2 regions of the Streptomyces sp. NPDC002926 genome follow, and region 2 is predicted to be linked to the other one. Evidence: predicted binding sites of a transcription regulator. Region 2 holds the regulator's gene; the other holds the start of a gene.
The links. Region 2 encodes HrcA, which represses chaperone genes, less so after heat shock. Its sites were predicted from a motif close to TTNGCACTCNGNNNNNCNGAGTGCNAA; they were not measured.
Positions count from the first base shown of each region.

Region 1: groL (chaperonin GroEL) is a predicted target of HrcA. The motif match lies at 2,737-2,763, and genes of this name have one in related genera.

Region 1 is NZ_JBSFUK010000007.1:98,361-112,860, reverse strand. Features, by position in the region: partial or broken gene ACWDZ6_RS15345 (ATP-binding cassette domain-containing protein) at 1-262, opposite strand, end outside; gene ACWDZ6_RS15340 (peptidylprolyl isomerase) at 371-868, shown strand; gene groL (chaperonin GroEL) at 990-2,612, opposite strand; gene ACWDZ6_RS15330 (cold-shock protein) at 3,040-3,243, opposite strand; gene ACWDZ6_RS15325 (MoaD/ThiS family protein) at 3,654-3,929, opposite strand; gene thrC (threonine synthase) at 3,976-5,259, opposite strand; SAM riboswitch class I at 5,277-5,404, opposite strand; gene ACWDZ6_RS15315 (glucosyl-3-phosphoglycerate synthase) at 5,564-6,502, shown strand; gene ACWDZ6_RS15310 (hypothetical protein) at 6,616-6,795, shown strand; gene ACWDZ6_RS15305 (alpha,alpha-trehalose-phosphate synthase (UDP-forming)) at 6,883-8,292, shown strand; gene otsB (trehalose-phosphatase) at 8,269-9,117, opposite strand; gene ACWDZ6_RS15295 (DUF3263 domain-containing protein) at 9,128-9,364, opposite strand; gene ACWDZ6_RS15290 (extracellular solute-binding protein) at 9,494-10,717, opposite strand; gene ACWDZ6_RS15285 (SIS domain-containing protein) at 11,020-11,913, shown strand; gene ACWDZ6_RS15280 (ROK family protein) at 12,217-13,116, shown strand; gene nagA (N-acetylglucosamine-6-phosphate deacetylase) at 13,116-14,270, shown strand; gene ACWDZ6_RS15270 (1-phosphofructokinase family hexose kinase) at 14,388-14,500, shown strand, end outside.
Region 2 is NZ_JBSFUK010000001.1:300,321-314,820, forward strand. Features, by position in the region: gene ACWDZ6_RS01240 (SpoIIE family protein phosphatase) at 1-69, shown strand, start outside; gene hemW (radical SAM family heme chaperone HemW) at 110-1,342, shown strand; gene ACWDZ6_RS01250 (DUF3097 domain-containing protein) at 1,349-2,170, opposite strand; gene ACWDZ6_RS01255 (MBL fold metallo-hydrolase) at 2,181-2,915, opposite strand; gene hrcA (heat-inducible transcriptional repressor HrcA) at 3,096-4,118, shown strand; gene dnaJ (molecular chaperone DnaJ) at 4,119-5,255, shown strand; gene ACWDZ6_RS01270 (nitronate monooxygenase) at 5,572-6,642, shown strand; gene ACWDZ6_RS01275 (16S rRNA (uracil(1498)-N(3))-methyltransferase) at 6,642-7,385, shown strand; gene ACWDZ6_RS01280 (hypothetical protein) at 7,403-7,786, opposite strand; gene ACWDZ6_RS01285 (hypothetical protein) at 7,860-8,402, shown strand; gene ACWDZ6_RS01290 (S41 family peptidase) at 8,449-11,664, shown strand; gene ACWDZ6_RS01295 (histidine triad nucleotide-binding protein) at 11,871-12,230, shown strand; gene ACWDZ6_RS01300 (ribonuclease Z) at 12,244-13,152, shown strand; gene ACWDZ6_RS01305 (adenosine deaminase) at 13,178-14,185, shown strand; partial or broken gene ACWDZ6_RS01310 (IclR family transcriptional regulator domain-containing protein) at 14,270-14,500, opposite strand, start outside.

The DNA of each region.
Region 1 (14,500 bases), on a different contig from region 2:
CCCGTCCCTTGCTGATGACGGTCGGCCGAGGAGCCCTGCGCGCCGGCGCCGAGTCGTGCGTGACCATCACGAAGGCCAGGGTGTGCCCCTCGCACAGCCCCTCCAGCAGATCCATGATCTCGTCGCGCATCGACTCGTCGAGATTCCCGGTGGGTTCGTCGGCCAGCAGCACCGCGGGCCGCTCGACCAGCGCACGCGCGATCGCCACGCGCTGCCGCTGCCCGCCGGACAGCTCCCCGGGCAGATGCCCGTGCCGCTCCCCCGGTTCGGCACCTCGGGCACTCGGACACCCATGCCATCGCTCGCCCACCGACGCGGGGACCGGGGCGCCCGTCGTGCCCCCGCCTGCCGGGGATGTCAGGATGGCCCTATGACGACCAAGGTCTACTTCGACATCACCATCAATGACGCCCCCGCCGGGCGGATCAACTTCAACCTGTACGACGACGTCGTGCCCAAGACGGCGGAGAACTTCCGCGCGCTCGCCACCGGCGAGAAGGGCTTCGGGTACGAGGGGTCCTCGTTCCACCGGGTCATCCCCGACTTCATGCTGCAGGGCGGCGACTTCACCCGCGGTGACGGCACCGGCGGCAAGAGCATCTACGGCGAGAAGTTCGCCGACGAGAACTTCAAGCTCACGCACAACAAGCCGGGCCTGCTCTCGATGGCCAACGCCGGGCCGAACAGCAACGGCTCCCAGTTCTTCATCACCACCGTGCTGACGCCGTGGCTGGACGGCAAGCACGTCGTGTTCGGCGAGGTCGCCGACGAGGCCGGCATGGCCCTGGTCAAGAAGATCGAGAGCTACGGCTCGCAGAGCGGCCGCACCAAGGCCAAGATCACCATCTCGGGCTCCGGCGTCGCCTGACGTCTGCGGGACCTGAGCGGCCGAGAGGTCGCCGTGTGACCACGCGCTGAAACGCCCGAAGGCGGCACCCCTGTCAGGGATGCCGCCTTCGGTCGCGTAACCGGGCTTACCGAGCCGAGGCTCAGAAGTCCATGTCACCACCCGGCATGCCGCCGCCCGCGGGGGCACCGGCCTTCTCGGGCTTGTCGGCGATGACGGCCTCGGTGGTGAGGAACAGCGCCGCGATGGAGGCGGCGTTCTGCAGAGCAGAGCGGGTCACCTTCGCGGGGTCGATGATGCCCTCGGCGATCATGTCGACGTACTCGCCGGTCGCGGCGTTCAGACCGTGGCCGACGGCCAGGTTGCGCACCTTCTCGACGACGACGCCACCCTCGAGACCACCGTTGACGGCGATCTGCTTGAGCGGAGCCTCGAGCGCGAGCTTCACGGCGTTGGCGCCGGTCGCCTCGTCACCCTCGAGGTCGAGCTTCTCGAAGACCGAAGTCGCCTGGAGCAGAGCCACGCCACCACCGGCGACGATGCCCTCCTCGACGGCGGCCTTGGCGTTGCGCACCGCGTCCTCGATGCGGTGCTTGCGCTCCTTGAGCTCGACCTCGGTCGCGGCGCCGGCCTTGATGACGGCCACGCCGCCGGCCAGCTTCGCGAGGCGCTCCTGGAGCTTCTCGCGGTCGTAGTCCGAGTCGGAGTTCTCGATCTCGGCACGGATCTGGTTGACGCGACCGGCAACCTGCTCGCTCTCACCGGCACCGTCGACGATCGTCGTCTCGTCCTTGGTGACAACGACCTTGCGGGCGCGGCCGAGCAGGTCCAGGCTCGCGTTCTCGAGCTTGAGGCCGACCTCCTCGGAGATGACCGTGCCGCCGGTGAGGATGGCGATGTCGTTCAGCATCGCCTTGCGGCGGTCACCGAAGCCCGGGGCCTTGACGGCAACGGACTTGAAGGTGCCACGGATCTTGTTGACGACCAGGGTCGACAGGGCCTCGCCCTCGACGTCCTCGGCGATGATCAGCAGCGGCTTGCCGGACTGCATGACCTTCTCGAGGAGCGGCAGCAGGTCCTTGACCGAGCTGATCTTCGAGTTGACGATGAGGATGTACGGGTCGTCGAGCGACGACTCCATACGCTCCATGTCGGTGGCGAAGTACGCCGAGATGTAGCCCTTGTCGAAGCGCATACCTTCGGTGAGCTCAAGCTCCAGACCGAAGGTCTGGGACTCCTCGACGGTGATGACGCCTTCCTTGCCGACCTTGTCCATAGCCTCGGCGATGAGCTCGCCGATCTGGGTGTCGGCGGCGGAGATGGAGGCCGTAGAAGCGATCTGCTCCTTGGTCTCCACGTCCTTGGCCTGCTCGAGCAGCGCACCGGAGACGGCCTCGACGGCCTTCTCGATGCCACGCTTGAGGGCCATCGGGTTGGCGCCGGCGGCCACGTTGCGCAGGCCCTCGCGGACCAGTGCCTGGGCGAGGACGGTCGCGGTGGTCGTACCGTCACCGGCGACGTCGTCCGTCTTCTTGGCGACTTCCTTGACCAGCTCGGCGCCGATCTTCTCGTACGGGTCCTCGAGCTCGATCTCCTTGGCGATGGATACACCATCGTTGGTGATCGTGGGGGCGCCCCACTTCTTCTCGAGGACGACGTTACGGCCCTTGGGGCCAAGGGTGACCTTGACGGCGTCGGCGAGCTGGTTCATCCCGCGCTCGAGACCGCGCCGTGCCTCCTCGTCGAACGCGATGATCTTGGCCATGTGAAGTGGTCCTCCCGGACTGGGGTGGATTCTCCGGACCGCGCTGGCGCCCGCGACGGACGGTCTGCCTGCCTTGTGGTTCCTTGCCCCACCCGGCCTGCGGACCTCACCAACCCGGTCCTCGTTGTCACTCTCACTGTCAGAGTGCTAACGCCAATGATTAGCACTCGCCCTAGGAGAGTGCAAGCGACTCTCGCGGATCGAAACCCCCCGAACCGGCCACGAACCGACGGCGGGAGACGCACGAGGGAACGCATGGGGCCGAACCGCGGAAGCACGAGGCCGAACCGCGAGCGGACACACGAGGCCGAACCGCGAGCGGACACACGAGACCGAACCGAGAGCAGACGCACGAGGGGCCCGCATCCCTGGTGGGATGCGGGCCCCTCGCCGTGAGTGCGTGCGTCGGTGGCCGATCGCGCCGAGATCAGACGGCGAGCTTGACCATGTCCGCCTGCGGACCCTTCTGGCCCTGCGAGATCTCGAATTCAACTCGCTGACCCTCTTCAAGGGTGCGGTACCCGTCCATCTGGATCGCGCTGTAGTGGACGAAAACATCCGCACCACCGTCGACCGCGATGAAGCCGTACCCCTTCTCCGCGTTGAACCACTTGACGGTGCCCTGAGCCATGCCTAACTCCCCTATTACTGGCCCTTGCGCAGGACCGCACTTCGCGGACCCGGGTCAGACCTCCACCCTCCGACAGGAGAGGGTGTGCGCCGGAACGCGTCGACCGCGGCTGAATGTATCTGCCCAACTGCCCTCTGCAACAGGTCAGTCGGACGAGAATTCTGAGCACGACCGAACGGATAATTGACCAGGATTCAAAGTATTCCGGGGCAAGTCGGGCCCGGCAAATAACGCCTATGCGGCAATTCGAGGGAACACATTGGCTGCTTCTTGTCGCGCCCGGGCGCATTCTCATATGCGGTCGGCACAAGCAGCGGAGGGGCCTTCCCCAACTGTACCGCGCTCAACCATAGAGAATTGCCCCCTCCGCTTCTCTTGCGGAGGGGGCAATTCTGTAACGCTGGGTAAGCTCAGCCGCCGGCGACGGCGGGAATGATCGAAACCCCGGCACCGTCCGGCGTGACGGTCTCGAGCCCCTGCTCGAAACGAACGTCGTCGTCATTCACGTACACGTTCACGAACCGGCGCAGCTTGCCCTGGTCGTCCAGGACGCGGGCGGCGATACCCGTGTGGTTCTTCTCCAGGTCGGCGATGACCTCGGAAAGGGTCGCGCCCTCAGCCGGGACCTCGGCCTGGCCGCCCGTGTACGTACGGAGAATGGTGGGGATGCGGACGTTGACGCTCATGGTGCGTGCCTTCCTGGAGTCTCGGGAGTTCGGGAAGCCCGGGTGGTCAGCCGGCCAGGCCGGCGTTGCGGAACGCGTCCAGGCTGGGGCGGATCGTCGCGGTCGGGCCGGTGGTCGGCGCCACCGCGTCCAGCGTCTTGAGCCCGTCGCCGGTGTTGAGGACCACCGTGGTGAGCGCCGGGTCGAGCACACCCGCCTCGATCAGCTTCCGCGTCACACCCACGGTCACGCCACCCGCGGTCTCCGCGAAGATGCCCTCGGTACGGGCCAGCAGCTTGATCGCGTCGACGATCTGCCCGTCGGTCACGTCCTCCACCGCGCCACCCGTGCGGCGCGCGATGTCCAGCACGTACGGGCCGTCGGCCGGGTTGCCGATGGCCAGAGACTTGGCGATGGTGTCCGGCTTCTGCGGGCGTACGACGTCGTGCCCGGCCTTGAAGGCCGTCGACACCGGCGAGCAGCCCTCCGCCTGGGCGCCGAAGATCTTGTACGGCTTGTCCTCGACCAGACCGAGCTTGATCAGCTCCTGCAGACCCTTGTCGATCTTGGTGAGCTGCGAGCCCGAGGCGATCGGGATCACGATCTGGTCGGGCAGCTGCCAGCCGAGCTGCTCGCAGATCTCGTACGCCAGCGTCTTCGAGCCCTCGCCGTAGTACGGGCGGAGGTTGACGTTGACAAAGCCCCAGCCCTCGCCCAGCGGATCGCCGATGAGCTCCGAGCAGAAGCGGTTGACGTCGTCGTAGTTGCCCTCGATGCCGACCAGCTCGCCGCCGTACACCGCGGCCATGACGACCTTGCCCTGCTCCAGGTCGTGCGGGATGAACACGCAGGACCGGAAGCCGGCCCGGGCGGCGGCCGCACCGACGGCGCCCGCGAGGTTGCCGGTGGAGGAGCAGGAAAGAGTCGTGAAGCCGAAGGCGCGCGCGGCCTCGACGGCGATCGCGACGACACGGTCCTTGAAGGAGTGCGTCGGGTTGCCGGAGTCGTCCTTGATGAACAGGCCACCGGTGACGCCCAGCTCACGGGCGAGATTGTCAGCCTTGACGAGCTTGGTGAAGCCGGGGTTGATATTCGGCTTCTCGGCCACGTCCGCGGGGACGGGCAGCAGCGGGGCGTACCGCCAGATGTTGTTGGGACCCGCCTCGATCCGCTTCTTCAGCGCGTCCGGGTCGCCGCTCGGCAGGTCGTACGCGACTTCGAGCGGCCCGAAACACAGCGCGCAGGCGAAGATCGGGCCGAGGTCGAAACGCTCTCCGCACTCGCGGCACGAGAGCGCCGCGGCGGGACCGAGGTTTACGGGAGTGGTGCTTGTGACAGTCTGAACAGCCATGGAGGCGAGGCCCTTTCTCCTCATCTTCCCCGTGACGGACTTCGCCACGAGACGGAATTGGCACCTTCCCCACCGTGACCTCGCGGTCGGCGGGATGGTTGCCGGGGCTTCAACGGGCCGTTCCCTCTGCCCCTCTGGATGAGCGGTATTCGATTGTCAGCGTGATGACCCCGGCATGCGACGGTCATCCGCGTTGTTCAAGACTGTAACCGAAGGCCCGGACGGTTGAGATAGTCGTCCGAACCGCGAGATGAAGATCATGATCCTGCCGCTGCCGCGGCGTGGCAACCCGGGAGCAACGAACGTGCTGGAAGAGGTGGAGCGCTGGCTGAGCCGGCGTTCCTGGTCGGCGGCCGACCGCCCGCTCGGCCGCCTGATGGCCGCCAAGCGCGGTACGACGGTCAGTGTCGTCCTGCCCGCGCTCGACGAGGAGGCGACGGTCGGCCAGATCGTCACCGTGATCCGGCGCGAGCTGATGGAGAAGGTGCCGCTCGTCGACGAGCTGGTCGTCATCGACTCCGGCTCGAGCGACCGGACGGCGGAGGTGGCCGCGGCGGCCGGGGCGCGGGTGGTGCACCGCGACGCGATCCTGCCGCGGATACCGGCGGTCCCCGGCAAGGGTGAGGTGCTGTGGCGGTCACTGATGGTGACGAGCGGCGACATCGTCTGCTTCATCGACGCGGACCTCAGGGACTTCTCCGCGGACTTCGTCTCCGGGATCGTGGGGCCGCTGCTGACCGACCCCGAGGTGCAGCTCGTCAAGGCGATGTACGACCGGCCGCTCGGCGATGCGGCAGGTCAGGGCGGCCGGGTCACCGAGCTGGTGGCGCGTCCGCTGCTCAATCTGCACTGGCCGCAGCTGGCCGGGGTGGTCCAGCCGCTCGGCGGTGAGTACGCGGCGCGGCGCTCCCTCCTCGAGCGGCTCCCCTTCCCCGTCGGTTACGGAGTGGAGCTGGGCCTGCTCGTGGACGCGCTGCACACGGTGGGTCTCGACGCGCTGGCACAGGTGGACGTCGGCTCGCGCAAACACCGGCACCAGGACGGGCAGGCACTGGGCCGGATGGCCGCCGCGATCTACCGTACGGCTCAACTGCGTTTGTCCCGGGGCCACTTGGTGCGGCCGGCACTCACGCAGTTCGAGCGCGGCGAGGACGGTTTCGAACCGCGCACGTATCCGGTGGACACGGAGGAGCGGCCGCCGATGCGCGAGATCGGTGAGTACGCGGCGCGTCGCGCAGCATAACCACCACCGGCCGAACAATTTGTCTACATTTCCCACTTATGGGCTTCAGACGCAGTAGGGGCGCTCCGCGCCGCAGTGCCAGGCTGTCCCGGCTCCTCGGGGCCCTGGCGGTCATGGCCACCGTTCTGACCGGTGCGGTCGTCCAGGGACAGGCCGTGGCCGACACCGTCGCCCCGGCGCACCGGAGCGACCACGACTCCGAGCGGCTGTGGCTCCTCGGCGGTCTGGCGCTGAGCCTGACCGCGGCCGGCGTGATCGCCGTCGCCGCCACCCGCGGACGCCGCGATCACTGATCTGCTGACGTGAATCACCGACCCGCTGACCTGCTGCTCGGCCGTACGCACGTTTGAGGGTTTGTGGGACGGGCTAGGTTTCGCCACATGGTCTCCGAGCACGCTGCCGCCCAGGTCCTCGTCGCGTCGAACCGCGGCCCGGTCTCGTACACGCTGCGCGAGGACGGCTCGCTCGACGCCAGGCGCGGCGGCGGCGGGCTGGTCTCCGGTCTCTCCGCCATCGGCTCCGAGGCGGACGCCCTGTGGGTGTGCGCGGCGCTGGGCGACGGCGACCGGGAGGCGGTGCGACGCGGAGTCGGCGAGGCCGGGGTGCTGATGCTCGACATCGACCCGGCCGTCCACTCCGACGCGTACAACGGCATCGCGAACTCCGTGCTCTGGTTCGTCCACCATCTGCTGTACCAGACGCCAGTGGAACCGGTCTTCGACGCCGAGTTCCGCCGCCAGTGGGCCTCGTACGAGACCTACAACCGGGCCTTCGCGGACGCGCTCGCCGCGCACGCGGCTCCCGGTGCGGCGGTCCTGGTGCAGGACTACCACCTGGCGCTGGTGCCCGGGATGCTCCGCGAGCTGCGGCCGGATCTGCGGATCGGGCACTTCTCGCACACGCCGTGGGCGCCCGTCGACTACTTCCGGATGCTGCCCGACGACATCGGCGAGCAGCTGCTGCGCGGTCTGCTCGGCGCGGACCGGACCTGTTTCCTGACCCGGCGGTGGGCGGACGCGTTCACGGCGTGCTGCACGGAGCTGCTGGGCCCGGACTCCCTGGCGGGCACCCGGATCGGGGTGCACGGGCTCGGCGCGGATGCGGACTTCCTGCGGGAGCGCGCGCACCGGCCGGATGTGGCGGAGCGGCTGGTGGCGCTGCGCGAAGAGATCGGCGGCACCCCGTCGGCACCCCGGAAGACGATCGTCCGGGTGGACCGCACCGAGCTGTCCAAGAACATCGTGCGCGGCCTGCTCGCCTACCGGCAGCTGCTGGCGTCCCGGCCCGAGTGGCGGGAGCGGGTCGTCCATGTCGCCTTCGCCTACCCGTCCCGGCAGGACCTGGCGGTGTACCGCGACTACACGGCGGAGGTCCAGCGCCTCGCCGACGGGATCAACTCCGACTACGGGACACCGACATGGACCCCGGTCGTCCTCCATGTGAAGGACGACTTCGCACGCTCCCTGGCCGCGTACCGGCTGGCCGATGTGGCCCTGGTCAACCCGATCCGGGACGGCATGAACCTCGTCGCCAAGGAGATCCCGGTCGTCTCGGACAACGGCTGCGCGCTGGTGCTGTCCCGGGAGGCGGGAGCGTACGAGGATCTGGGTGAGGACGCGCTGGTGGTGAACCCGTACGACGTGACCGGTACCGCCGACGCGCTCCACGAGGCGCTGACGATGCCGGACAACGAACGGCTCCGGCGCACCGAGCGGCTGGCCGCGGCGGCAACCGCGCTGCCGCCGCAGAAGTGGTTCCTGGACCAGCTACAGGCGCTGCGCGAGGTCTGACAGGAACCCGACCACCGCCGCCGGGCCCGGCAGCAGCAGATCGGCCCGTTCCGCGAGCTCCGTGACCTCCGCGCTGCCACTGCACACCAGCAGCCCGGGAACGCCGTCCGAGCGGCGCTTCTCCACCGCGGCGAAGGCCGGCAGATCGCCGAGGTCGTCGCCGGCGTAGAGCACGGAACCGGCGTCCACTTCACGTACGTACTCCGCAAGCGCCACGCCCTTGTCCACGCCGGGCGGGCGCAGCTCCAGGACCATACGGCCCGGCTCCACGATCAGACCGTGGCGGGTGGCGAGCTGGGTGAGCGGTTCACGCAGGGCCTCGAAGGCCGCCTGCGGATCGGTCGCACGGCGGGTGTGCACGGCGACCGCCTGGCCCTTCTCCTCGATCCAGGTGCCCTGCCAGGCGCCGACGCTTTCGAGCAGTCCGGGGAGCTCGGCGCGGGCGGCAGCGACGCCGGGGTGCGGGGCGGGCGTGCGGACGGTGCCGCTGACGGCGTCCCAGCGCTCGGCGCCGTAGTGACCGAGGACGACGAGATGGTCGAGGCCGGGAACCCCGGCGAAGCCGCCGTGCCGCACGGCGACACCTGCGGGGCGGCCGGTGATCACGGCGACGGACAGCACCCGCGGGGCGAGGGCGGCGAGCGCGGGGACCGCGCCCGGGTGGGCCCTGGCCTGCTCGGGGTCGGGCACGATCTCGGCGAGGGTGCCGTCGAAGTCCAGAGCGATGACGGCCTTCTCCGGCCTGGCCAGGATCGCGGCCAGACCCTCCCGGCCGGCAGGCGTCGACGGCGTCGGCAAGGGGTGCGCGTGCGGAGAGTCGCCCATGCCCCCGACCCTATCGGCGACTTCGCCGGGCGTCTCTGACGCGACGCAAACGGTTCACGGTCACGGGGTCGTGTGCCAGGGCCCGCTCGTCGTCGAGAAGAGCGTTGAGGAGCTGGTAGTAGCGGACCGGGGAGATGCCGAGCCGCTCGCGGATGGCCCGCTCCTTCGCGCCGGGGCCCGGCCAGGACTGGTGCTCCATGGCCAGTACCGCACGGTCCCGCTCGGAGAGCACCTCGTCGTCGGTCATACGATCCAACCTATCCGTGCGACGAGGCCCGCTGCCCGGCTACCGCGCACTCGGCTGCCCGGTTGCCCCGTTGCCCGGTTGCCCCGTTGCCCGGTTGCCCCGGGTTGCCCGGTTGCCGGAACCTTTCGGCTACTCGGCCCGCTCCGCCGCGGTGGCCGCGCGGCCTATCCGGCCGAGGACGGTCGCCGGTCTGCCGCCCGGCTCGACGGCCTTGCCGATGTTCCCCTTGATGTTCTCGCTGACCGCGGCCCATGACGTCTTGCCGACCGGCGGAAGCACCGAGGTGGGGAGCTCCTGGAGGAATTCCCTCAGCGCCAGGTGCTTCGGGTCCTTCTCCATCGTCTCGGACGCGGTGACCGTCGCGGGCAGCAGGCCGTTCTGGCCGGCGAAGTCGAGGACGTTCTTGTCGCTGAAGACGAAGTCCAGGAACTTGCCGACCTCGGCCCGGTGGCCGTTCTGCTTGAAGCCCATGATCCAGTCGGCGACGCCCATCGCCGATTTGGCCTTGCCGTTCCTGCCGGGCAGCGCCACCTTGCCGACATCGACGCCCGCCTTCTCGGCGGCCTGCATCAGCGAGGGGTGGCCGTTGAGCATGCCGACCTCACCGCGGGTGAAGGCGGCGAACGCCTCCTTGCGGTTCAGCTTGGAGGGCGCGACCGGGCCGGTGAGCTTCTTGTCGACCAGGTTGTCCTTCAGCCAGGTGAAGGTGCTGACGTTCTGCGGGGAGTCGATCGCGTAATTGCCGACCGTGTCGGTGTAGCCGTCGCCGCCGCTGAGCAGCCACATCATGGTCTCGGCCTGGGCCTCTTCCGGACCGAGCGGCAGCGCGAAGGGGTACTTCGCGTCCGTGTTGGCCTTCAGCTTGACCGCGTCGGCCCTGAGGTCGTCCCAGGTCTTCGGGTCCTCCCGGATGCCGGCCTTTTCGAAGAGCTTCTTGTTGAAGAAGAGCAGCCGGGTGGAGGCGACGAACGGCAGACCGTACTGGACGTGCTTGTGCTCGCCGGCGTCGACGAGCGGGCGGAGGAAGTTGGACTGCACGGGTACGGAGAGCAACTGGTCGGCGCTGTAGAGCTTGTCGGCCGCGGCGTAGTCGGCGTACGCGCCGATCTGCGCGACGTCGGGGGCCGTTCCGGCCTTGACCATCTCGGCGACCTTGCGGTCGACGTCGTTCCAGGACTCGATCTGGACGTCGATCTTGATACCGGGGTTCTTGGACTCGAACGCGGCGGCGAGGTCCGCCCAGTACTTCTTGCTGCTCTGGCCGCCGGCCACGTCGTAATCGGCCGCGACCAGCTTGAGCGTCACGTCTCCGGAACCGCTGGAGCTGCCACAGCCCGCGAGCGTCACCGTCATACCCAGTGCGGCTACTGCCGCGGCCAGACCCAAGAAGCGCTGCTGCACAGCTCTTCCCCCACCCTCTGCCGTTGGTTGCCCCGTCTTGTCCCAGACGGCTCCCCCGCGACGTCTTCTGAGATGAGCAGCGATTTTCCCCCATACGGGGGATGAGGTCTACTCCACTGGATATCACTTCTGCAACGTCTGGCTCACGGCTGAGGGGCATTGCCCGGGTACGCCACGGCCTGCTAAGCACGTCACGGCACGAAATGGTCGGTGCCGGTCCCGAGTTACGCGTACGTCGCTAGGAGCCTTGCCGCATGTCCCGTACCGCAGCAGAGATTGCCACCCAGCCCGCCTGCTGGCGACGAGCGGCCGAGGCCGCCGCCTCCTTCGAGGGGCTTCCGGCGCCGGGGGAACGTGTCGCCGTCACCGGGTGCGGGACGTCGTGGTTCATGGCGATCGCCTACGCCGCGCTGCGGGAGGCGGCGGGACAGGGCGAGACGGACGCGTTCGCCTCCTCCGAGTTCCCGGCCGGCCGGTCCTACGACCGTGTCGTCGCGATCACCCGCTCCGGCACCACGACCGAGGTGCTCGATCTGCTGCGCGCGCTGAAGGGCTCGGTGCCGACACTGGCTCTGACCGCGGACCCGAAGACGCCCGTGATGGAGGCGGCGGACGCGGTGGCGGTACTGGACTGGGCGGACGAGGAATCGGTCGTCCAGACCCGGTTCGCCACGACCGCGCTGGCGTTCCTGCGGGCGGGCCTCGGCGACATCCCGGGCGTGAAGCCGGTCTCCGAGGCGGCGGTCGACGCGGAACTCGCGATCACCGAGCCGCTGGCGGAGGCGGTGGTGGGCGCGGAGCAGTGGACGTTCCTGGGCCGTGGCTGGACGTACGGGCTGGCGCTCGAGGCGGGCCTGAAGATGCGCGAGGCGGCGGGCGCGTGGACGGAGTCGTACCCGGCGATGGAGTACCGCCACGGTCCGATCGCGATCACCGGCCCCGGCCGGGTGGCATGGGTCTTCGGCGCGCTGCCGGAGGGCCTGTCGGTGGACGTGGCCCGGGTGGGCGGCACGCTGGTGGCCCGCCAGGAGGCGGACCCGCTGGCGGACCTGATCCGTGCGCAGCGCCTCGCGGTGACGCTGGCCGAGTCGAAGGGCTACGACCCGGACCGCCCGCGGAACCTGTCGCGCAGCGTGATTCTGGCCTGACGGGTCCGCGGGGTGCGGGTGCGGGTGCGGCGGACCTGTTCCCCTGCCCGCCCCTTGCTGAACCGGGGGCACGCCCCGGTCACTTCGTATGCGACCTTCGGCCGCATGTCCTCAATCGGCGGACGGCTGGATTTTTCAGCCCGTCCGCCGATTGAGGCGCGAGGTCCGGGGCAAAGCCCCGGTCACTCCGCCGTTTGTATGACCACACAACAATCCGGCGTAGTGGACTAGACCTTTCTTGGGTGTACGCGCCAGACTGTCCGGGTGAGACACGTCATCGCCCTCGATGTGGGCGGCACCGGGATGAAGGCCGCCCTGGTCGGGGTGGACGGGACGCTGCTGTACGAGGCCCGCCGCGCGACCGGGCGCGAACGCGGGCCCGACGCAGTCGTCGAGACCATCCTCGGCTTCGCCCAGGAACTGCGCGCGTACGGCGCCGAGCACCTCGGCGAGAGCGCCGTCGCGGCCGGCGTCGCCGTGCCCGGCATCGTCGACGCCGATCGCGGCATCGCCGTCTACGCCGCCAATCTCGGCTGGCGCGACGTACCCATGCGCGCCCTGCTCGCCGGCCGCCTCGGCGGCGTACCGGTCGCGCTCGGCCACGACGTCAGGACCGGCGGCCTCGCCGAGGGCCGGATCGGGGCCGGCAAGGGCGCCGACCGGTTCCTGTTCGTGCCGCTCGGCACCGGGATCGCCGGGGCGATCGGCATCGCGGGATCCATCGAGGCCGGCGCCCACGGATACGCGGGCGAGATCGGCCATATCGTCGTACGCCCCGAAGGCCCCGCCTGCGGCTGCGGCCAGCGGGGCTGCCTCGAGACGCTGGCCTCCGCCTCCGCGGTGACCAGGGCCTGGGCCGCCGCGTCCGGCGACCCGGACGCGGACGCCGCCGACTGCGCGAAGGCCGTCGAGTCGGGCGACGAACGGGCCGCACGGGTCTGGCGGGACGCCGTCGACGCGCTCGCCGCCGGCCTTGTCACCGCGATCACCCTGCTGGATCCCCGCACGCTGATCATCGGTGGCGGTCTCGCCGAGGCGGGGGAAACCTTGTTCACACCACTGCGGGCCGCGGTCGAGGAGCGCGTCACGTTCCAGAAGCTGCCCGCCATCGTCCCGGCAGCCCTCGGGGACACCGCCGGATGCCTGGGCGCGGGACTGCTCGCGTGGGATCTGCTCGCCACCGACTCGGAGGTAACCGCCTAATGGCCGCAAGCGCCGAAAGCACAGTTCTCACCGGCGCCCGGGTGGTGCTGCCGGCCGGGATCGTCGAAAATGGACGGCTCGTCGTCGCCGGCACGAAGATCGCCGGCGCCGCGCCGGCGGACGCGCCCACCCGCGATCTCTCCGGCCACTGGGTGGTCCCCGGATTCGTCGACATCCACAACCACGGCGGCGGCGGAGCCTCGTTCACCTCCGGCAGCGCCGAGGATGTGCTGAAGGGCGTACGGACCCACCGCGAGCACGGCACGACCACACTCGTCGCCTCCACTGTCACCGGCGAGATGGACTTCCTCGCCCACCGGGCCGGCTTCCTCTCCGAGCTCGTCGAACAGGGCGACCTGGCCGGTATCCACTTCGAGGGCCCGTTCATCTCGCCGTGCCGCAAGGGCGCGCACAGCGAGGCGCTGCTGCGCGACCCCGACCCGGCCGAGGTGCGCAAGCTGATCGACGCCGCGCGCGGTACGGCGAAGATGGTCACCCTCGCCACCGAGCTGCCCGGCGGTATCGATTCCGTACGCCTGCTCGCCGAACACGGTGTGATCGCCGCGATCGGGCACACGGACGCGACGTACGAGCAGACCGTCGAGGCCGTCGAAGCGGGCGCGACCGTGGCAACCCACCTCTTCAACGCCATGCCCCCGCTCGGCCACCGCGCACCGGGACCCATCGCCGCGCTCCTCGAGGACGAGCGGGTCACCATCGAGCTGATCAACGACGGCACGCATCTGCACCCCGCCGCTCTGGAGCTCGCCTTCCACCGCGCCGGCGCGGACCGGGTCGCCTTCATCACGGACGCGATGGACGCGGCGGGCTTCGGCGACGGCCGCTACCAGCTCGGCCCGCTCGCCGTCGACGTCCTGGACGGGGTCGCCCGGCTGGTCGAGGGCGGCTCGATCGCGGGCTCCACACTCACTCTGGACACCGCCTTCAAACGCGCGGCCACGATCGACAGGCTGCCGGTTCCGGACATCGTCCGAGCCATCTCGGCCAATCCCGCGAAACTGCTCGGCGCGTACGACACGGTCGGCTCGCTGGAGCCCGGAAAGGACGCCGACCTGGTGGTCCTCGACGCGGAGTTCACACTCAAGGGGGTCATGCGCAGAGGCGAATGGCTGGTTGAGCCCCAAGTTGGGTGATTTCTGCGCAAGTTACGGCAAGGTGGTTGGCTCGGGGGTCTGGGCCAACCGTCTTCCGTTTGGCATGATCAGGGCCCGTACGAGCATGGCACGCGCATTCTCCGGGGGGTGTTACGGGTGATCCTGACGGTCACACTCAACACCGCTCTGGACATCACCTACAGGGTGGGCGCGCTGACCCGGCACGCCAGCCACCCCGTCAGTGAGGTCCGCGAACGCCCCGGCGGCAA
Region 2 (14,500 bases):
GCGGTGTACGAGTTCGGGGAGGCGCCGCCGGAGGACGATCTGGCGCTGCTGGTGCTCCAGGCGCGGTAGCCGTCCCGGGGCACTCGCGAGGTGACGGACAATGGGGGGCATGCCTTCCGTACTGCCCGATGGTGAGCCCATGCCCGAGGACGGGTCGCTGCCCGCGTCCGCCCTGACAGGCGCCGGGGACCGGCCGCTCGCCTTCTACCTGCATGTGCCGTACTGCGCGACGCGCTGCGGCTACTGCGACTTCAACACCTACACGGCGACCGAGCTGCGCGGCTCGGGCGGCGTGCTCGCCTCCCGGGACAACTACGCCGAAATGGTGGCGGACGAGGTCCGCCTCGCCCGCAAGGTACTGGGCGACGACCCGAGGCAGGTGCGGACGGTGTTCGTCGGGGGCGGTACGCCGACGCTGCTCGCGGCCTCGGACCTGGTGCGGATGCTGGGAGCGGTCCGCGAGGAGTTCGGGCTCGAGGACGGCGCGGAGATCACGACCGAGGCGAACCCGGAGTCGGTGGACCCGGCGTATCTCTCCGAGCTGCGGGAGGGCGGCTTCAACCGGATCTCCTTCGGGATGCAGAGCGCGCGGCAGCATGTGCTGAAGGTGCTGGACCGTACGCATACGCCGGGCCGCCCGGAGGCGTGCGTCGCGGAGGCACGGGCTGCGGGCTTCGACCATGTGAACCTCGACCTGATCTACGGCACGCCCGGCGAGAGCGACGACGACTGGCGCGCGTCCCTGGCGGCCGCGGTGGGCGCGGGTCCTGACCACATCTCGGCGTACGCGCTGATCGTCGAGGAAGGCACCCAGCTTGCGCGGCGGATCCGCCGCGGCGAGGTCCCGATGACCGACGACGACGTCCACGCGGACCGGTATCTGATCGCGGACTCGGTGCTCGGGGACGCGGGCTTCGACTGGTACGAGGTTTCCAACTGGGCCACCTCCGAGGCGGGCCGGTGCCTGCACAACGAGCTGTACTGGCGCGGCGCGGACTGGTGGGGCGCGGGCCCCGGCGCCCACAGCCATGTGGGCGGGGTGCGCTGGTGGAATGTGAAGCACCCGGGCGCGTACGCGGCGGCGCTGGCGGAGGGCCGCTCGCCGGGCGCGGGCCGCGAGCTCCTGTCGGCGGAGGACCGCCGGGTGGAGCGGATCCTGCTGGAGCTCAGGCTCCGGGACGGCTGCGAGCTGGGGCTGCTGCGCCCGGCGGGCCTGGCGGCGGCGGCCGGGGCGCTGTCGGACGGCCTGCTGGAGCCGGGGCCGTACGAGGAGGGCCGGGCCGTACTGACGCAGCGGGGCCGGCTGCTGGCTGACGCGGTGGTACGGGACCTGGTGGACTGACGCCGCTCAGGCGGGCGGTGCCGTCACGAAGTCGATCAGGTGCTCCACCGAGCCCAGGAGCTCGGGTTCCAGGTCCCGGTAGCTCCGGACCCCGCCAAGAATCCGCTGCCACGCCGCTCCCGTGTTCTCCGGCCAGCCCAGTGCGCGGCAGACTCCCGTCTTCCAGTCCTGGCCGCGCGGCACCGACGGCCACGCCCGGATGCCGACCGAGGACGGTTTCACCGCCTCCCACACGTCGATGTAGGGGTGGCCCACGATCAGGGCGTGATCGCCGGCGACCTGGGACGCGATACGGGACTCCTTCGAGCCCGGGACCAGATGGTCCACCAGCACCCCGAGGCGCGCGTCGGGGCCGGGCGCGAACTCCTTGACGATCGACGGGAGGTCGTCGATGCCTTCCAGGTACTCCACCACCACGCCCTCGATCCGCAGATCGTCACCCCAGACCCGTTCGACGAGCTCAGCGTCGTGGCGGCCCTCCACATAGATACGGCCCGCCCGCGCGACCCTCGCCCGTGCCCCCAGGACCGCGACCGAGCCGGAGGCCGTACGCGCCGGGCGGGCCGGCGCCGCCGCCGAGGGGCGGACCAGCGTGACCACCCGGCCCTCCAGCAGAAACCCCCGCGGGACCAGCGGGAACACCCGGTGCTTGCCGAAGCGGTCCTCGAGCGTGACCGTCGGGCCCTCCGCTGTCTTCTCGGTACGGATCACCGCACCGCAGAAACCCGTCGTGACCTCCTCCACGACCAGGTCGGACTCGGCGGGGACCTCCGGGGCCGGCTGCCGCTTCTTCCAAGGAGGCGTCAGATCCGGGCTGTAGCTGCGCATTTGGCCGACGCTACGACACACTGAAGCGCTCCGCCAACGAATCCCGCTGCGCGCGTACGAAAGCCGCGTCGACTCTCGCCCCGTGCCCGGGGACATATACCGCGTCCTCGCCGCCCAGCGACAGCAGCCGGTCCAGCGCCGCCGGCCAGCGGGGCGGGATCGCGTCCGGGCCCGCCTGCGGTTCGCCCGACTCCTCCACCAGATCCCCGCAGAAGACCACCTCCGGGCTGCCCGGGCCGCCGTCCGGCACCAGCAGTGCCAGATCGTGGCCCGTGTGGCCGGGTCCGACATTGGCCAGCAGCACCTGGCGGCCGCCCAGGTCGAGCGTCCACTCCCCGCACACCAGATGGCGCGGCAGCACCAGCAGATCGGCGGCCTCCGCGGCCTCCTTCGCGGGGACACCGTGCCGTACGGCCGCGTCGCGGATCTCGTCCCGCTCCCGCCTCATCAGGTCGTCGAGGCCGACCGCGCCGAACACTTCGGCCCCCGAGAACGCCGCGGTCCCCAGTACATGATCGAAGTGCGGATGGCTCAGTGCGATATGCGTCACTCGGCGGCCGCCCATCAGCGCCTGCGCCTGGGTGCGGAGCTCGGCGCCCTCACGGAGCGTCGAACCCGTGTCGTACATGAGGACACGGTCCTCGCCGGCGACCAATCCGACGGTCGCGTCCCAGACGGGCATCCGCCGGCGCCCCACCCCGTCGGCCAAGCGCTCCCAGCCGAACTCTTCCCAACTGACGTCCATACCGCGACGCTATCGGCAGGGACCAGCGGTGTCGCACGGTAGCGTGATCGGCCGCCCTCGCAGAACGCCCTTGCTAGGGGCGTACCCGACAGCCGTACACTGGCTCGGGGGAGTGCTGGCACTCGAACGTATCGAGTGCCAGGCAGTACCACCAAGGAACCACGGCTGGAGGTGTGCGCGATGCTCAGCGAACGCAGACTCGAAGTGCTGCGCGCCATCGTCCAGGACTATGTCGGCACGGAGGAGCCCGTCGGCTCCAAGGCTCTCACCGAACGGCACAAGCTCGGTGTCTCCCCGGCTACTGTCCGTAACGACATGGCGGTGCTGGAAGAGGAAGGGTTCATCGCCCAGCCGCACACCAGCGCCGGCCGCATTCCGACGGACAAGGGCTACCGGCTCTTCGTCGACAAACTGGCGGGCGTGAAGCCCCTGTCGTCGCCCGAGCGGCGCGCCATCCAGAACTTCCTGGACGGAGCCGTCGATCTGGACGACGTCGTGGGCCGTACGGTACGGCTGCTGGCGCAGCTGACCCGGCAGGTCGCCGTCGTCCAGTACCCCTCGCTGACCCGGTCCACGGTCCGGCATGTGGAGCTCCTCTCCCTCGCGCCGGCCCGGCTGATGCTCGTGCTCATCACGGACACCGGACGGGTCGAGCAACGCATGATCGACTGCCCCGCGCCGTTCGGCGAGACATCGCTGGCGGACCTGCGGGCCCGGCTCAACAGCCGGGTCGTCGGGCGCCGCTTCGCGGATGTGCCGCAGCTGGTGCAGGAGCTGCCCGAGTCCTTCGAGCCGGAGGACCGCGGCACCGTCTCCACGGTGCTGGCGACCCTGCTCGAGACTCTGGTCGAGGAGACCGAGGAGCGGCTGGTGATCGGCGGCACCGCAAATCTCACCCGTTTCGGGCACGACTTCCCGCTGACCATCCGGCCGGTGCTGGAAGCGCTCGAGGAGCATGTGGTGCTCCTCAAGCTGCTCGGCGAAGCCAATGACTCGGGCATGGGCATGACCGTACGTATCGGTCATGAGAACGCCCACGAGGGCCTCAACTCCACTTCCGTGGTCGCGGTCGGCTACGGTTCGGGCGACGAGGCAGTTGCCAAACTCGGCGTGGTCGGACCGACCCGCATGGACTACCCCGGAACGATGGGAGCGGTACGCGCAGTGGCACGTTACGTCGGACAGATCCTGGCGGAGTCGTAAGTGGCCACGGACTACTACGCCGTACTCGGCGTACGCCGCGACGCATCGCAGGACGAGATCAAGAAGGCCTTCCGCCGGCTTGCGCGCGAACTCCACCCGGATGTGAATCCGGACCCGAAGACGCAGGAGCGCTTCAAGGAGATCAACGCCGCGTACGAGGTGTTGTCGGACCCGCAGAAGAAGCAGGTCTACGACCTCGGCGGAGACCCGTTGTCCCAGGCGGGCGGCGGAGGCGCGGGCGGATTCGGGGCCGGTGGCTTCGGCAACTTCTCCGACATCATGGACGCGTTCTTCGGTACGGCGTCGCAGCGGGGGCCCAGGTCGCGTACGCGACGGGGCCAGGACGCGATGATCCGGCTGGAGATCGACCTCAACGAAGCGGCCTTCGGCACGACCAAGGACATCCAGGTCGACACGGCTGTCGTCTGTACGACGTGCTCCGGTGAGGGCGCGGCGCCGGGGACCTCGGCGCAGACCTGCGACATGTGCCGCGGACGCGGTGAGGTCTCGCAGGTGACGCGGTCCTTCCTGGGTCAGGTCATGACCTCGCGGCCGTGCCCGCAGTGCCAGGGCTTCGGCACGGTCGTGCCGACGCCGTGCCCGGAGTGCGCCGGCGACGGCCGTATCCGCTCGCGCCGGACGCTGACCGTGAAGATCCCGGCGGGCGTCGACAACGGCACCCGCATCCAGCTCGCCGGCGAGGGCGAGGTCGGCCCGGGCGGTGGCCCGGCGGGTGACCTGTACGTCGAGATCCACGAGCTGCCGCACGCGGTCTTCCAGCGGCGCGGCGACGATCTGCACTGCACGGTGACGATCCCTATGACGGCGGCGGCGCTGGGCACGAAGTGCCCGCTGGAGACGCTCGACGGCATCGAGGAGATCGACATCCGCCCGGGCACACAGTCCGGCCAGTCGATCCCGCTGCACGGGCGTGGCATCACGCATCTGCGGGGCGGCGGTCGGGGCGACCTGATCGTGCACGTCGAGGTGATGACGCCGTCGAAGCTGGACGCGGACCAGGAACGGCTGCTGCGGGATCTGGCGAAGCTGCGCGGCGAGGAGCGGCCGACGGGGCAGTTCCAGCCGGGGCAGCAGGGATTGTTCTCCCGCCTGAAGGACGCGTTCAACGGGCGGTAGCCGTTGGGGCGGGAGTGCGGGTTGCCCGTTTCCGGGGCTCTGCCCCGGCTCCCGCGCCTCGATCGCCGGCGGGGCGGAATCTTCCGGCCGGTGGGCTGGATCTCCGCCCGGCGGGGGGAAATCTCAGCCCGTCCGGCGATTGAGGACACGCCCGAAGGGCGTACGGGGGTATCGGGGCTCGCCCCCACACCGCACGGCGGGGCCGCAGATCGACACAGCGGGAAGACGCGGGCAAGCGAAAGGCCCGCCCCCGCACCCCCGCCGGCCGCGGAACGCCCGATTCGGCCGCGCGCGGCCGACATGGCACCATGCCTGCATGTCCTCCGCACTGACCGATCTCTGCCGGTATCCGATCGTGCAGGCCCCCATGGCGGGCGGCGCCTCCTGTCCGCAGCTCGCCGCCTCCGTCTCCGATGCGGGCGGCCTCGGCTTCCTCGCCGCCGGATACAAGACCGCGGACGGCATGTACCAGGAGGTCAAACAGATCCGAGGGCTCACCGGTCAGCCCTTCGGCGTCAATCTCTTCATGCCGCAGCCCAACACCGCCGACCCCGCCGCCGTCGGTGTCTACCGGCAGCAGCTCGCCGGTGAGGCCGCCTGGTACGAGACGCCTCTCGGCGACCCCGACAGCGGGCGGGACGACGGGTACGAGGCCAAGCTCGCCATCCTCCTCGACGACCCCGTGCCGGTGGTCTCCTTCACCTTCGGCTGCCCGACCCGCGAAGTGCTCGACTCCTTCGCGAAGGCCGGGACCTTCACCGTGGTCACCGTCACCACGCCCGAGGAGGCACAGGCCGCGCAGTGGGCCGGTGCCGACGCCGTGTGTGTGCAGGGCATCGAGGCCGGCGGCCACCAGGGCACGCACCGGGACGACCCCGCCGCCGACGGCTCGGGGATCGGGCTGCTCTCGCTCATCGGGCTGGTCCGCGAGACCGTGCAGCTGCCGGTCATCGCCGCCGGCGGACTGATGCGCGGCGGCCAGATCGCCGCCGTGCTCGCGGCAGGTGCGAGCGCCGCGCAGCTCGGGACCGCGTTCCTGGTCTGTCCCGAGTCCGGCGCCAATGTGCTGCACAAGCAGGCCATGACCAATCCGCTGTTCGTCCGCACCGAACTCACCCGTGCCTTCTCCGGGCGGCCCGCCCGTGGCCTCGTCAACCGCTTCATGCGGGAGCACGGTCCGTACGCCCCCGCCGCCTATCCCCAGGTGCACCATCTGACGAGCGGCCTGCGCAAGGCCGCCGCCAAGGCGGGAGACCCGCAGGGCATGGCCCTCTGGGCCGGACAGGGCCACCGGATGGCGCGCGAACTGCCCGCCGGTCAGCTCGTCGATGTGCTCGCCGCCGAACTCGACTCCGCGCGGGCCGCGCTGGCGCTGGGTGGTGGGTGATGACCGCCCCCGTATTCGTCGTCGACTCGCTGGACGGCGTGGGTCCTGGTGCGGTCCTCACGCTGGACGGGCCCGAGGGACGGCATGCCGTTTCCGTACGCAGGCTGCAGTCCGGTGAGGGCATCGTGCTCACCGACGGGAGAGGACGCGGCGCGGCCGGTGTCGTCCTGCGGACGGAGGGCAAGGACCGGCTGATCGTCGAGCCGTTCGAGTTCCCGACGGAGCCCGAACCCACGCCTCGTATCACCGTCGTCCAGGCCCTGCCCAAGGGCGACCGCGGCGAACTCGCGGTCGAGACCATGACGGAGACCGGTGTGGACGCCGTGGTGCCGTGGGCCGCCGCCCGCTGCATCACGCAGTGGAGGGGAGAGCGGGGCGGCAAGGCCCTCGCCAAGTGGCGGGCCACGGCGCGCGAGGCGGGCAAGCAGTCGCGCAGGCTGCGCTTCCCGGAGATCGCGGACGCCGCAACGACCAAACAGGTTGCCTCACTTCTGGCCGAAGCCGACTTCGCGGCGGTGCTGCACGAGGAGGGCGCCGAGCCGCTGGCCACCGCGGAACTGCCCGCGGAGGGCTCGATCGTGCTGGTCGTCGGGCCCGAAGGGGGCGTGTCGCCGGAGGAGTTGGCGGCATTCGCCGAGGCGGGCGCGAAGCCGTACCGGCTCGGGCGCAGCGTGCTGCGCACGTCGACGGCGGGTACGGCAGCCACGGCGCTGCTGCTGGGCCGCACCGGCCGCTGGTCCTGAAGCGGTCCTTTCGCGTCCTAGCCCTTCTCGTTCGCCACCACCGCGTCGAACAGCGGCCAGCCGTCGACCTCGGTCGTCCCGGCCGCGGTGGGCAGCAGCCCGCGCACTGTCGCCTCGTCGAGGAGCCGCCGCGCCGACCCCGGCTCGTAGAGGTTCAGCCAGTTCTGCTCGGTGTCGCCCACCGAGCCCGATTCCCAGTAGCCGTCGGCGACGACCCGGCCCGGGCCCGCCCGGAAGGCGAGCTCCAGGCGCGCCGTCGTGCCCTCGCGCCGCAGTGAGAGCGTGGTGCGGCAGTCCGGGCAACGCCCGTCGGTGCGCGCGTGCTTGTGACGGACCGACCACATGTAGACGGTGTTCTCGTCGACGACGAGCCGGCGCGTCCGGATCAGCTTCCTGGCCATTCCATGACCGTACGGGGTAAAGGTGGCCGCAACCACTCTTTTCCTTCAGGGCACTCGGTGACACTCTGCCCTCATGCGGGGCTTGAGACGAGTACGACACCGGCACATCCTTGCCGCAATCGGCGTTGTCGGTACGGCAGTTGCGTGTGCTGCGGCCTGTGAACCGGCGTCCGGCGGCGGGCTGAGTTCCGTCGCCGTCGCTGTCACCACCGACAAGACCGGCACCAGCACCCTGGAGCGACTGGGCTTCGACGTACGGTGGCTCAGCTGTACGGCGACAACGGGCGACGGCCCGAAGCCGGCCGGCACGGCGTCCGCCTCGCCCTCCGCCCGTAGCGTGGCAACCGTCGACTGCCAGGGTGAGACCAATACCGGCCAGGGCATCACGCTCAAGGGCAAGGTCACGGAGGAGCGCTCGGGGAAGTGCGTACGCGGCGATCTCATCGCCAAGGTCGACGGCAAGGTCGTCTTCGAGGCCAGCGTCCTCGGCAACTGCGCAGGCACGCCCACCCGCACGCCCACCCGCACCCCCGGCACCCACCGCCCGGGCGACCCGCCGCGGCCCACCGTCACCGTCACGGTCACCGTGACCGCGACACCCGACCCGGCCAAGTGATCGGAAAGCCGTGACCGGGCGGCGGCAGGCTGCCTAGGGTGACGGTGTGACGCACCCTGCCTACCTCCGGTATCCGCATGTCCACGGCGAGTTGATCGCCTTCACCGCAGAGGACGACGTCTGGGTCGCGCCGCTCGACGGCGGCCGGGCGTGGCGCGTCAGCGCCGACAACGTGCCGGTGGACCATCCAAGGATCTCGCCCGACGGCACGCACATAGCCTGGTCCTCACGCCGTGACGGCGCACCCGAGGTGCATCTAGCGCCCGTCGACGGCGGTCCTTCGGACCGGCTGACGCACTGGGGCAGCGGGAAGACATCCGTACGCGGCTGGACGCCGGACGGCGAGGTCCTGGCGATCAGTACGTACGGCCAGGCCTCGCTGCGCCGCAGCTGGGCACGGGCCGTGCCGCTCGACGGCGGGCCCGCCACCGTGCTGCCGTACGGGCCGGTCGGTGATGTGGCGTTCGGTCCCCATACGCTGCTGCTCTCGGCCACCATGGGGCGGGAGGCCGCCGCCTGGAAGCGCTACCGGGGCGGTACCGCGGGCAAGTTGTGGATCGACCGGGCGGGCGACGGGGAGTTCGTACGCCTCCACGAGGACCTCGACGGGAATGTCGAGTATCCGCTGTGGGTGGGGGACCGCGTCGCCTTCCTCTGCGACCACGAAGGCGTCGGTGCCGTCTATTCGTCTCTGCCGGACGGTTCGGACCTGCGCCGCCACACCGGGATCGACGGTTACTACGCGCGGCATGCCGCCACCGACGGCACCCGGGTGGTGTACGCCGCCGCCGGTGAACTGTGGATCCTCGACGACCTCGGGAGCGACGGGCCCCGCCGGCTCGACATCCGCCTCGGTGGCCAGCGCACCGATCTGCGGCCGCGCCCCGTCAAGGCCGAGTGTCATCTCGGCACCGCGGCCCCCGACCACACCGGACGCGGCAGCGCGGTGGAAATCCGCGGCGGCGTCCACTGGGTCACCCACCGCGAAGGTCCCGCGCGGGCGCTCGCCGTGGAGCCCGGCGTACGAGCCAGGCTGCCGCGCACCTTCCGGGTCGACGGTGAGGAGCATGTGGTCTGGGTGACGGACGCCGAGGGCGACGACGCCCTCGAGTTCGCACCGGCCGTCGGCCAGGCGCCCGGGGCGACGCCGCGCAGGCTGGGCGCGGGCCGGCTCGGCCGCGTACTGAGTCTCGCTGTCGCACCCGACGGCAGCCGTGCCGCGGTCGCCTCGCACGACGGCCGGGTACTGCTCGTCGAGCGGGAGAGCGGCGAGGTCCGCGACGTCGACCGCAGCGAGCACGGCGACGCCACCGGCCTGGTCTTCTCGCCCGACTCGGGCTGGCTCGCCTGGTCGCATCCAGGACCGTCCCCGCTTCGGCAGCTCAAGCTCGCCAACACCGCGGATCTGTCCGTTTCCGAGGCGACCCCGTTGCGCTTCCGGGACTTCCAGCCCGCGTTCACGCTCGACGGGAAGCACCTCGCGTTCCTCTCCGAGCGCGCCTTCGACCCGGTCTACGACACGCATGTCTTCGATCTGGCCTTCGTCGGCGGCTGCCGCCCGCATCTGATCACGCTGGCCGCCACGACCCCGTCGCCGTTCGGGCCGCAGCGCCACGGCCGGGCCTTCGAGGCCGACAAGGACGACCGCGGCAGGGACCAGCGGCAGGACGGTGAGGAGAGCGATGCCCCCGTCACCCGTATCGATCTCGACGGACTCGCCGACCGGATCGTGCCCTTCCCCGTCGAGGCGGGCCGCTACTCCACGCTGCGTGCCGCCAAGGACGGACTGCTGTGGCTGAGCCATCCGATGCGCGGTGTCCTGGGCGCCACCAGGGCCACACCCGAAGACCCGTGGCCGAAGACCGCTCTGGAGCGGTACGACCTGGTCCAGCAGCGCATCGAGGAACTCGTCCCGGACGCCACGAGCTTCGACGTCAGCGGTGACGGCAAGCGGGTGCTGCTGTACGCGGACGGCAAGCTGAAGGTCGTACCGAGCGACCGCAGGCCCTCGCGCGACGAGGACAGCGACACCAATATCACCGTCGATCTCGCCCGCGTACGCAGCAGTGTCGATCCGGCCGCGGAATGGCGGCAGATGTACGACGAGGCCGGGCGGCTGATGCGCGACAACTTCTGGCGCGCGGACCTCGGCGGTGTCGACTGGGACGGCGTACTGGAGCGGTACCGTCCGGTCCTCTCCCGGCTGGCCACCCACGACGATCTGATGGACCTGCTCTGGGAGGTGCAGGGCGAACTGGGCACCTCGCACGCCTATGTCACGCCCCGGGGCGGCTATGGCAGTGCCTCGGCACGGCAGGGGCTGCTGGGTGCCGACATCTCCCGCTCCGCGGACGGTAATTGGCGCGTCGACCGGGTCCTGCCCTCCGAGACCTCCGACCCGCAGGCCCACTCACCGCTCGCCGCGCCCGGCGTCGCGGTGCGGGCCGGGGACGCGATTCTCGCGGTCGACGGAAGGCCGGTGGACGAGGTGACCGGGCCGGGGCCGCTGCTGGTCGGCGCTGCGGGCAAGGCCGTCGAGCTCACCATCTCCCCGGCGGGCGGCGGCGATCCGCGGCACGCGGTGGTCGTCCCGCTCGCGGACGAGGAGCCGCTGCGGTACCACGCCTGGGTCGCCGACCGGCGTCGTTACGTCCATGAGCGGTCCGGGGGCCGGCTGGGCTATCTGCATGTGCCGGACATGCAGGCGCCGGGCTGGGCCCAGATCCACCGCGATCTGCGGGTCGAGGTCGCGAAGGAGGGCCTGGTGGTGGACGTCCGGGAGAACCGGGGCGGCCACACGTCGCAGCTCGTGGTGGAGAAGCTGGCGCGGCGCATCGTGGGCTGGGACCTGCCGCGCGGCATGCAGCCGCTGAGCTACCCGCAGGACGCGCCGCGCGGACCTGTGGTGGCGGTGGCGAACGAGTTCTCGGGCTCGGACGGCGACATCGTCAACGCGGCGATCAAGGCGCTGGGCATCGGCCCCGTCGTGGGCACGCGGACCTGGGGCGGCGTGGTCGGCATCGACAGCCGGTACTCCCTGGTCGACGGCACGCTCGTCACTCAGCCGAAGTACGCCTTCTGGCTGGAGGGTTACGAGTGGGGCGTGGAGAACCACGGCGTGGACCCGGACGTGGAGGTCGTCATGACGCCGCAGGACCACGCCGCGGGCCGCGACCCGCAGTTGGACGAGGCGGTCCGGATGGCGCTGGCGGTGCTGTCGGAGAACCCTGCGAAGTCGGCGCCGGGCCTGCCGCAGGCGTAGAGCCGGCGGTGGCACGCCGGCGGCGTGGCTGTGGTGCGTGCCGACCGTCGTCCGTGCCGGCTGTCGTCGGCGCGGGCCGATCGCGGCGCGGGCTGTCGCGGCACGGACGCAAGGGCGACCGGCACACCTGACCCGCCACGGCGGGCTTGTCCGACGCGGGCTATACGATGCCGTGGGTACCGACCACACGCGAGGAGGACCCGGTCATGGCGGGAGAACCGCAGGCTGACTGCCTGTTCTGCAAGATTGTCGCGGGGGAGGTGCCGGCCACCGTCGTGCGGGAGACGGAGACCGTCGTCGCCTTCCGCGACATCAACCCCCAGGCCCCGACCCACATCCTGGTCATCCCCAAGGCGCACTACCGCGACGCCGCCACCCTCGCCGCCGCCGCGCCACAGCTCGCCGCCGATGTGCTGCATGAGGCGGGTGTGGTCGCCGGTGAGGAGAAGATCGACGGGGCCGGATACCGCGTCGTCTTCAACACCGGCGCGGGCGCGGGCCAGACCGTCTTCCACGCGCACGCGCATCTGCTGGGCGGCCGCGGCCTCGAGTGGCCTCCCGGGTAGCGGGTACACCGACTTGTCCGTACGTGAATTGGTGGTGCTCGGCACCGCCAGCCAGGTCCCCACCCGGCACCGCAACCACAACGGCTATCTGCTGCGGTGGGACGGCGAGGGCATCCTCTTCGACCCCGGCGAGGGCACCCAGCGCCAGATGCTGCGCGCCGGTGTCGCCGCGCACGACATCAACCGGATCTGTATCACCCACTTCCACGGCGACCACTCGCTCGGGCTCGCCGGAGTGATCCAGCGGATCAACCTCGACCGGGTGCCGCACCCGGTCACCGCGCACTACCCGGCCAGTGGACAGCGCTTCTTCGAACGGCTGCGGTACGCCACGGCCTACCGCGAGACGGTGGCGCTGGAGCAGGCGCCGGTGGGCGGCGACGGTTCCGTACTGGCCACGACCGAGGCGTACACCCTCGACGCCCACCGGCTCTCGCACCCCGTCGAGTCGTACGGCTACCGGATCACTGAGCCCGACGGCCGCCGGATGCTGCCCGAGAAGCTGGCCGCGCACGGCATCAAGGGCCCGGGCGTCGGCCGGCTGCAACGAGAGGGTGTGCTCGACGGTGTCACTCTCGACGACGTGAGCGAGGTCCGCAGGGGCCAGCGCTTCGCCTTCGTCATGGACACCAGGCTCTGTGACGGCGTGCACGCGCTCGCCGAGGGCTGCGACATGCTCGTCATCGAGTCCACCTTCCTCGACGAGGACGAGCAACTTGCCTCGGACCACGGCCACTTGACTGTGGGTCAGGCGGCCCGCGTGGCGCGCGACGCGGGCGTGCGGCACCTCGTGCTGACACATTTCTCGCAGCGCTACAGCGACCCGTACCAGTTCGAGCGCCAGGCCAGAGCCGTCGGTTACGAGGGTGAGCTGACGGTTGCCCAGGACCTGTGGCGGATCCCCGTGCCCAAACGGAGCTGAGCACGAATCGGCCTAAGATGGGGCAATGCCCCTCCCCAAAGCCGAACTGCACCTGCACATCGAAGGCACCCTCGAGCCTGAGCTCGCCTTCGCGCTCGCCGCGCGCAACGGCGTCGTACTGCCGTACAAGGACACCGAAGAGCTGCGCCGCGCCTACCTCTTCCAGGACCTGCAGTCCTTCCTCGATCTGTACTACGAGCTGATGGCCGTACTGCACACCGAGGACGACTTCGCGGAACTCGCCGACGCGTATCTGGCGCGGGTCGCCGGGCAGGGCGTGCGCCACGCGGAGATCTTCTTCGATCCGCAGGCGCACACCGCCCGCGGTGTCCCGATCGGTACGGTGATCGACGGGCTGGCCCGGGCGCTCGACGGCAGCCAGCAGCGACACGGCATCTCCACCCGGCTGATCATGTGCTTCCTGCGGGACGAGTCCGCCGAGTCGGCGATGGCGACGCTCGATGCCGCGAAGCCGCATCTGCACCGGATCGCGGGGGTGGGTCTGGACTCGGCGGAGGCCGGGCATCCGCCGTCGAAGTTCCGCGAGGTGTACGCGGCGGCGGACGCGCTCGGGCTGCGCAAGGTGGCGCATGCGGGCGAGGAGGGCCCGCCGGAGTACATCAGGGAGGCCCTGGACCTGCTGGGAGTCGAGCGCATCGACCACGGGCTGCGCTGCATGGAGGATCCGGAGCTGGTCGACCGGCTCGTACGGGAGCGGGTCCCGCTGACGCTCTGCCCGCTGTCGAACGTACGGCTGCGGGCCGTCGACGTCCTCGAGGAGCACCCGCTGGCACGGATGATGGAGGCGGGACTGCTGTGCACCGTCAACTCCGACGACCCCGCGTACTTCGGCGGCTATGTCGGCGACACCTTCCACGCGGTGCACGAGGCGCTGGGGCTCACCGAGGACCAGCTGCGTGAGCTGGCCCGCAATTCGTTCCTGGCGTCCTTCCTGGATGACGACGAGGCGCGGCGGGCGCGGCTGATCGCCGAGGTAGAGGCGTACGACTTCGCCGCCGGACGCCCCGACTAGCGCGGGCCCGGGTCACCGGGGACCGCACCCCCGGGGGCCGAAGGCCTTTCCGGCGTGTCTTCGATCGCCGGAGGGGGTCAGTGTTCAGCCCCTCCGGCGATTCGCCGCCGCCTCCTCGATCTTCGTGCGGACCGCCCTCATCACCGCCACGATCCGCCGCTCGTGCTCCTCGGTGAGCCGCGCCACCGGCACCGAGCAGCTGATCGCGTCCGTCGCGGGCGTGTCGTGGCGCAGCGCGATGCCGAAGCCCGCGATACCGGTCATACCCTCCTCGCGGTCGACGGCGTAGCCGCGCTCGCGGATCGCGGCGAGGTC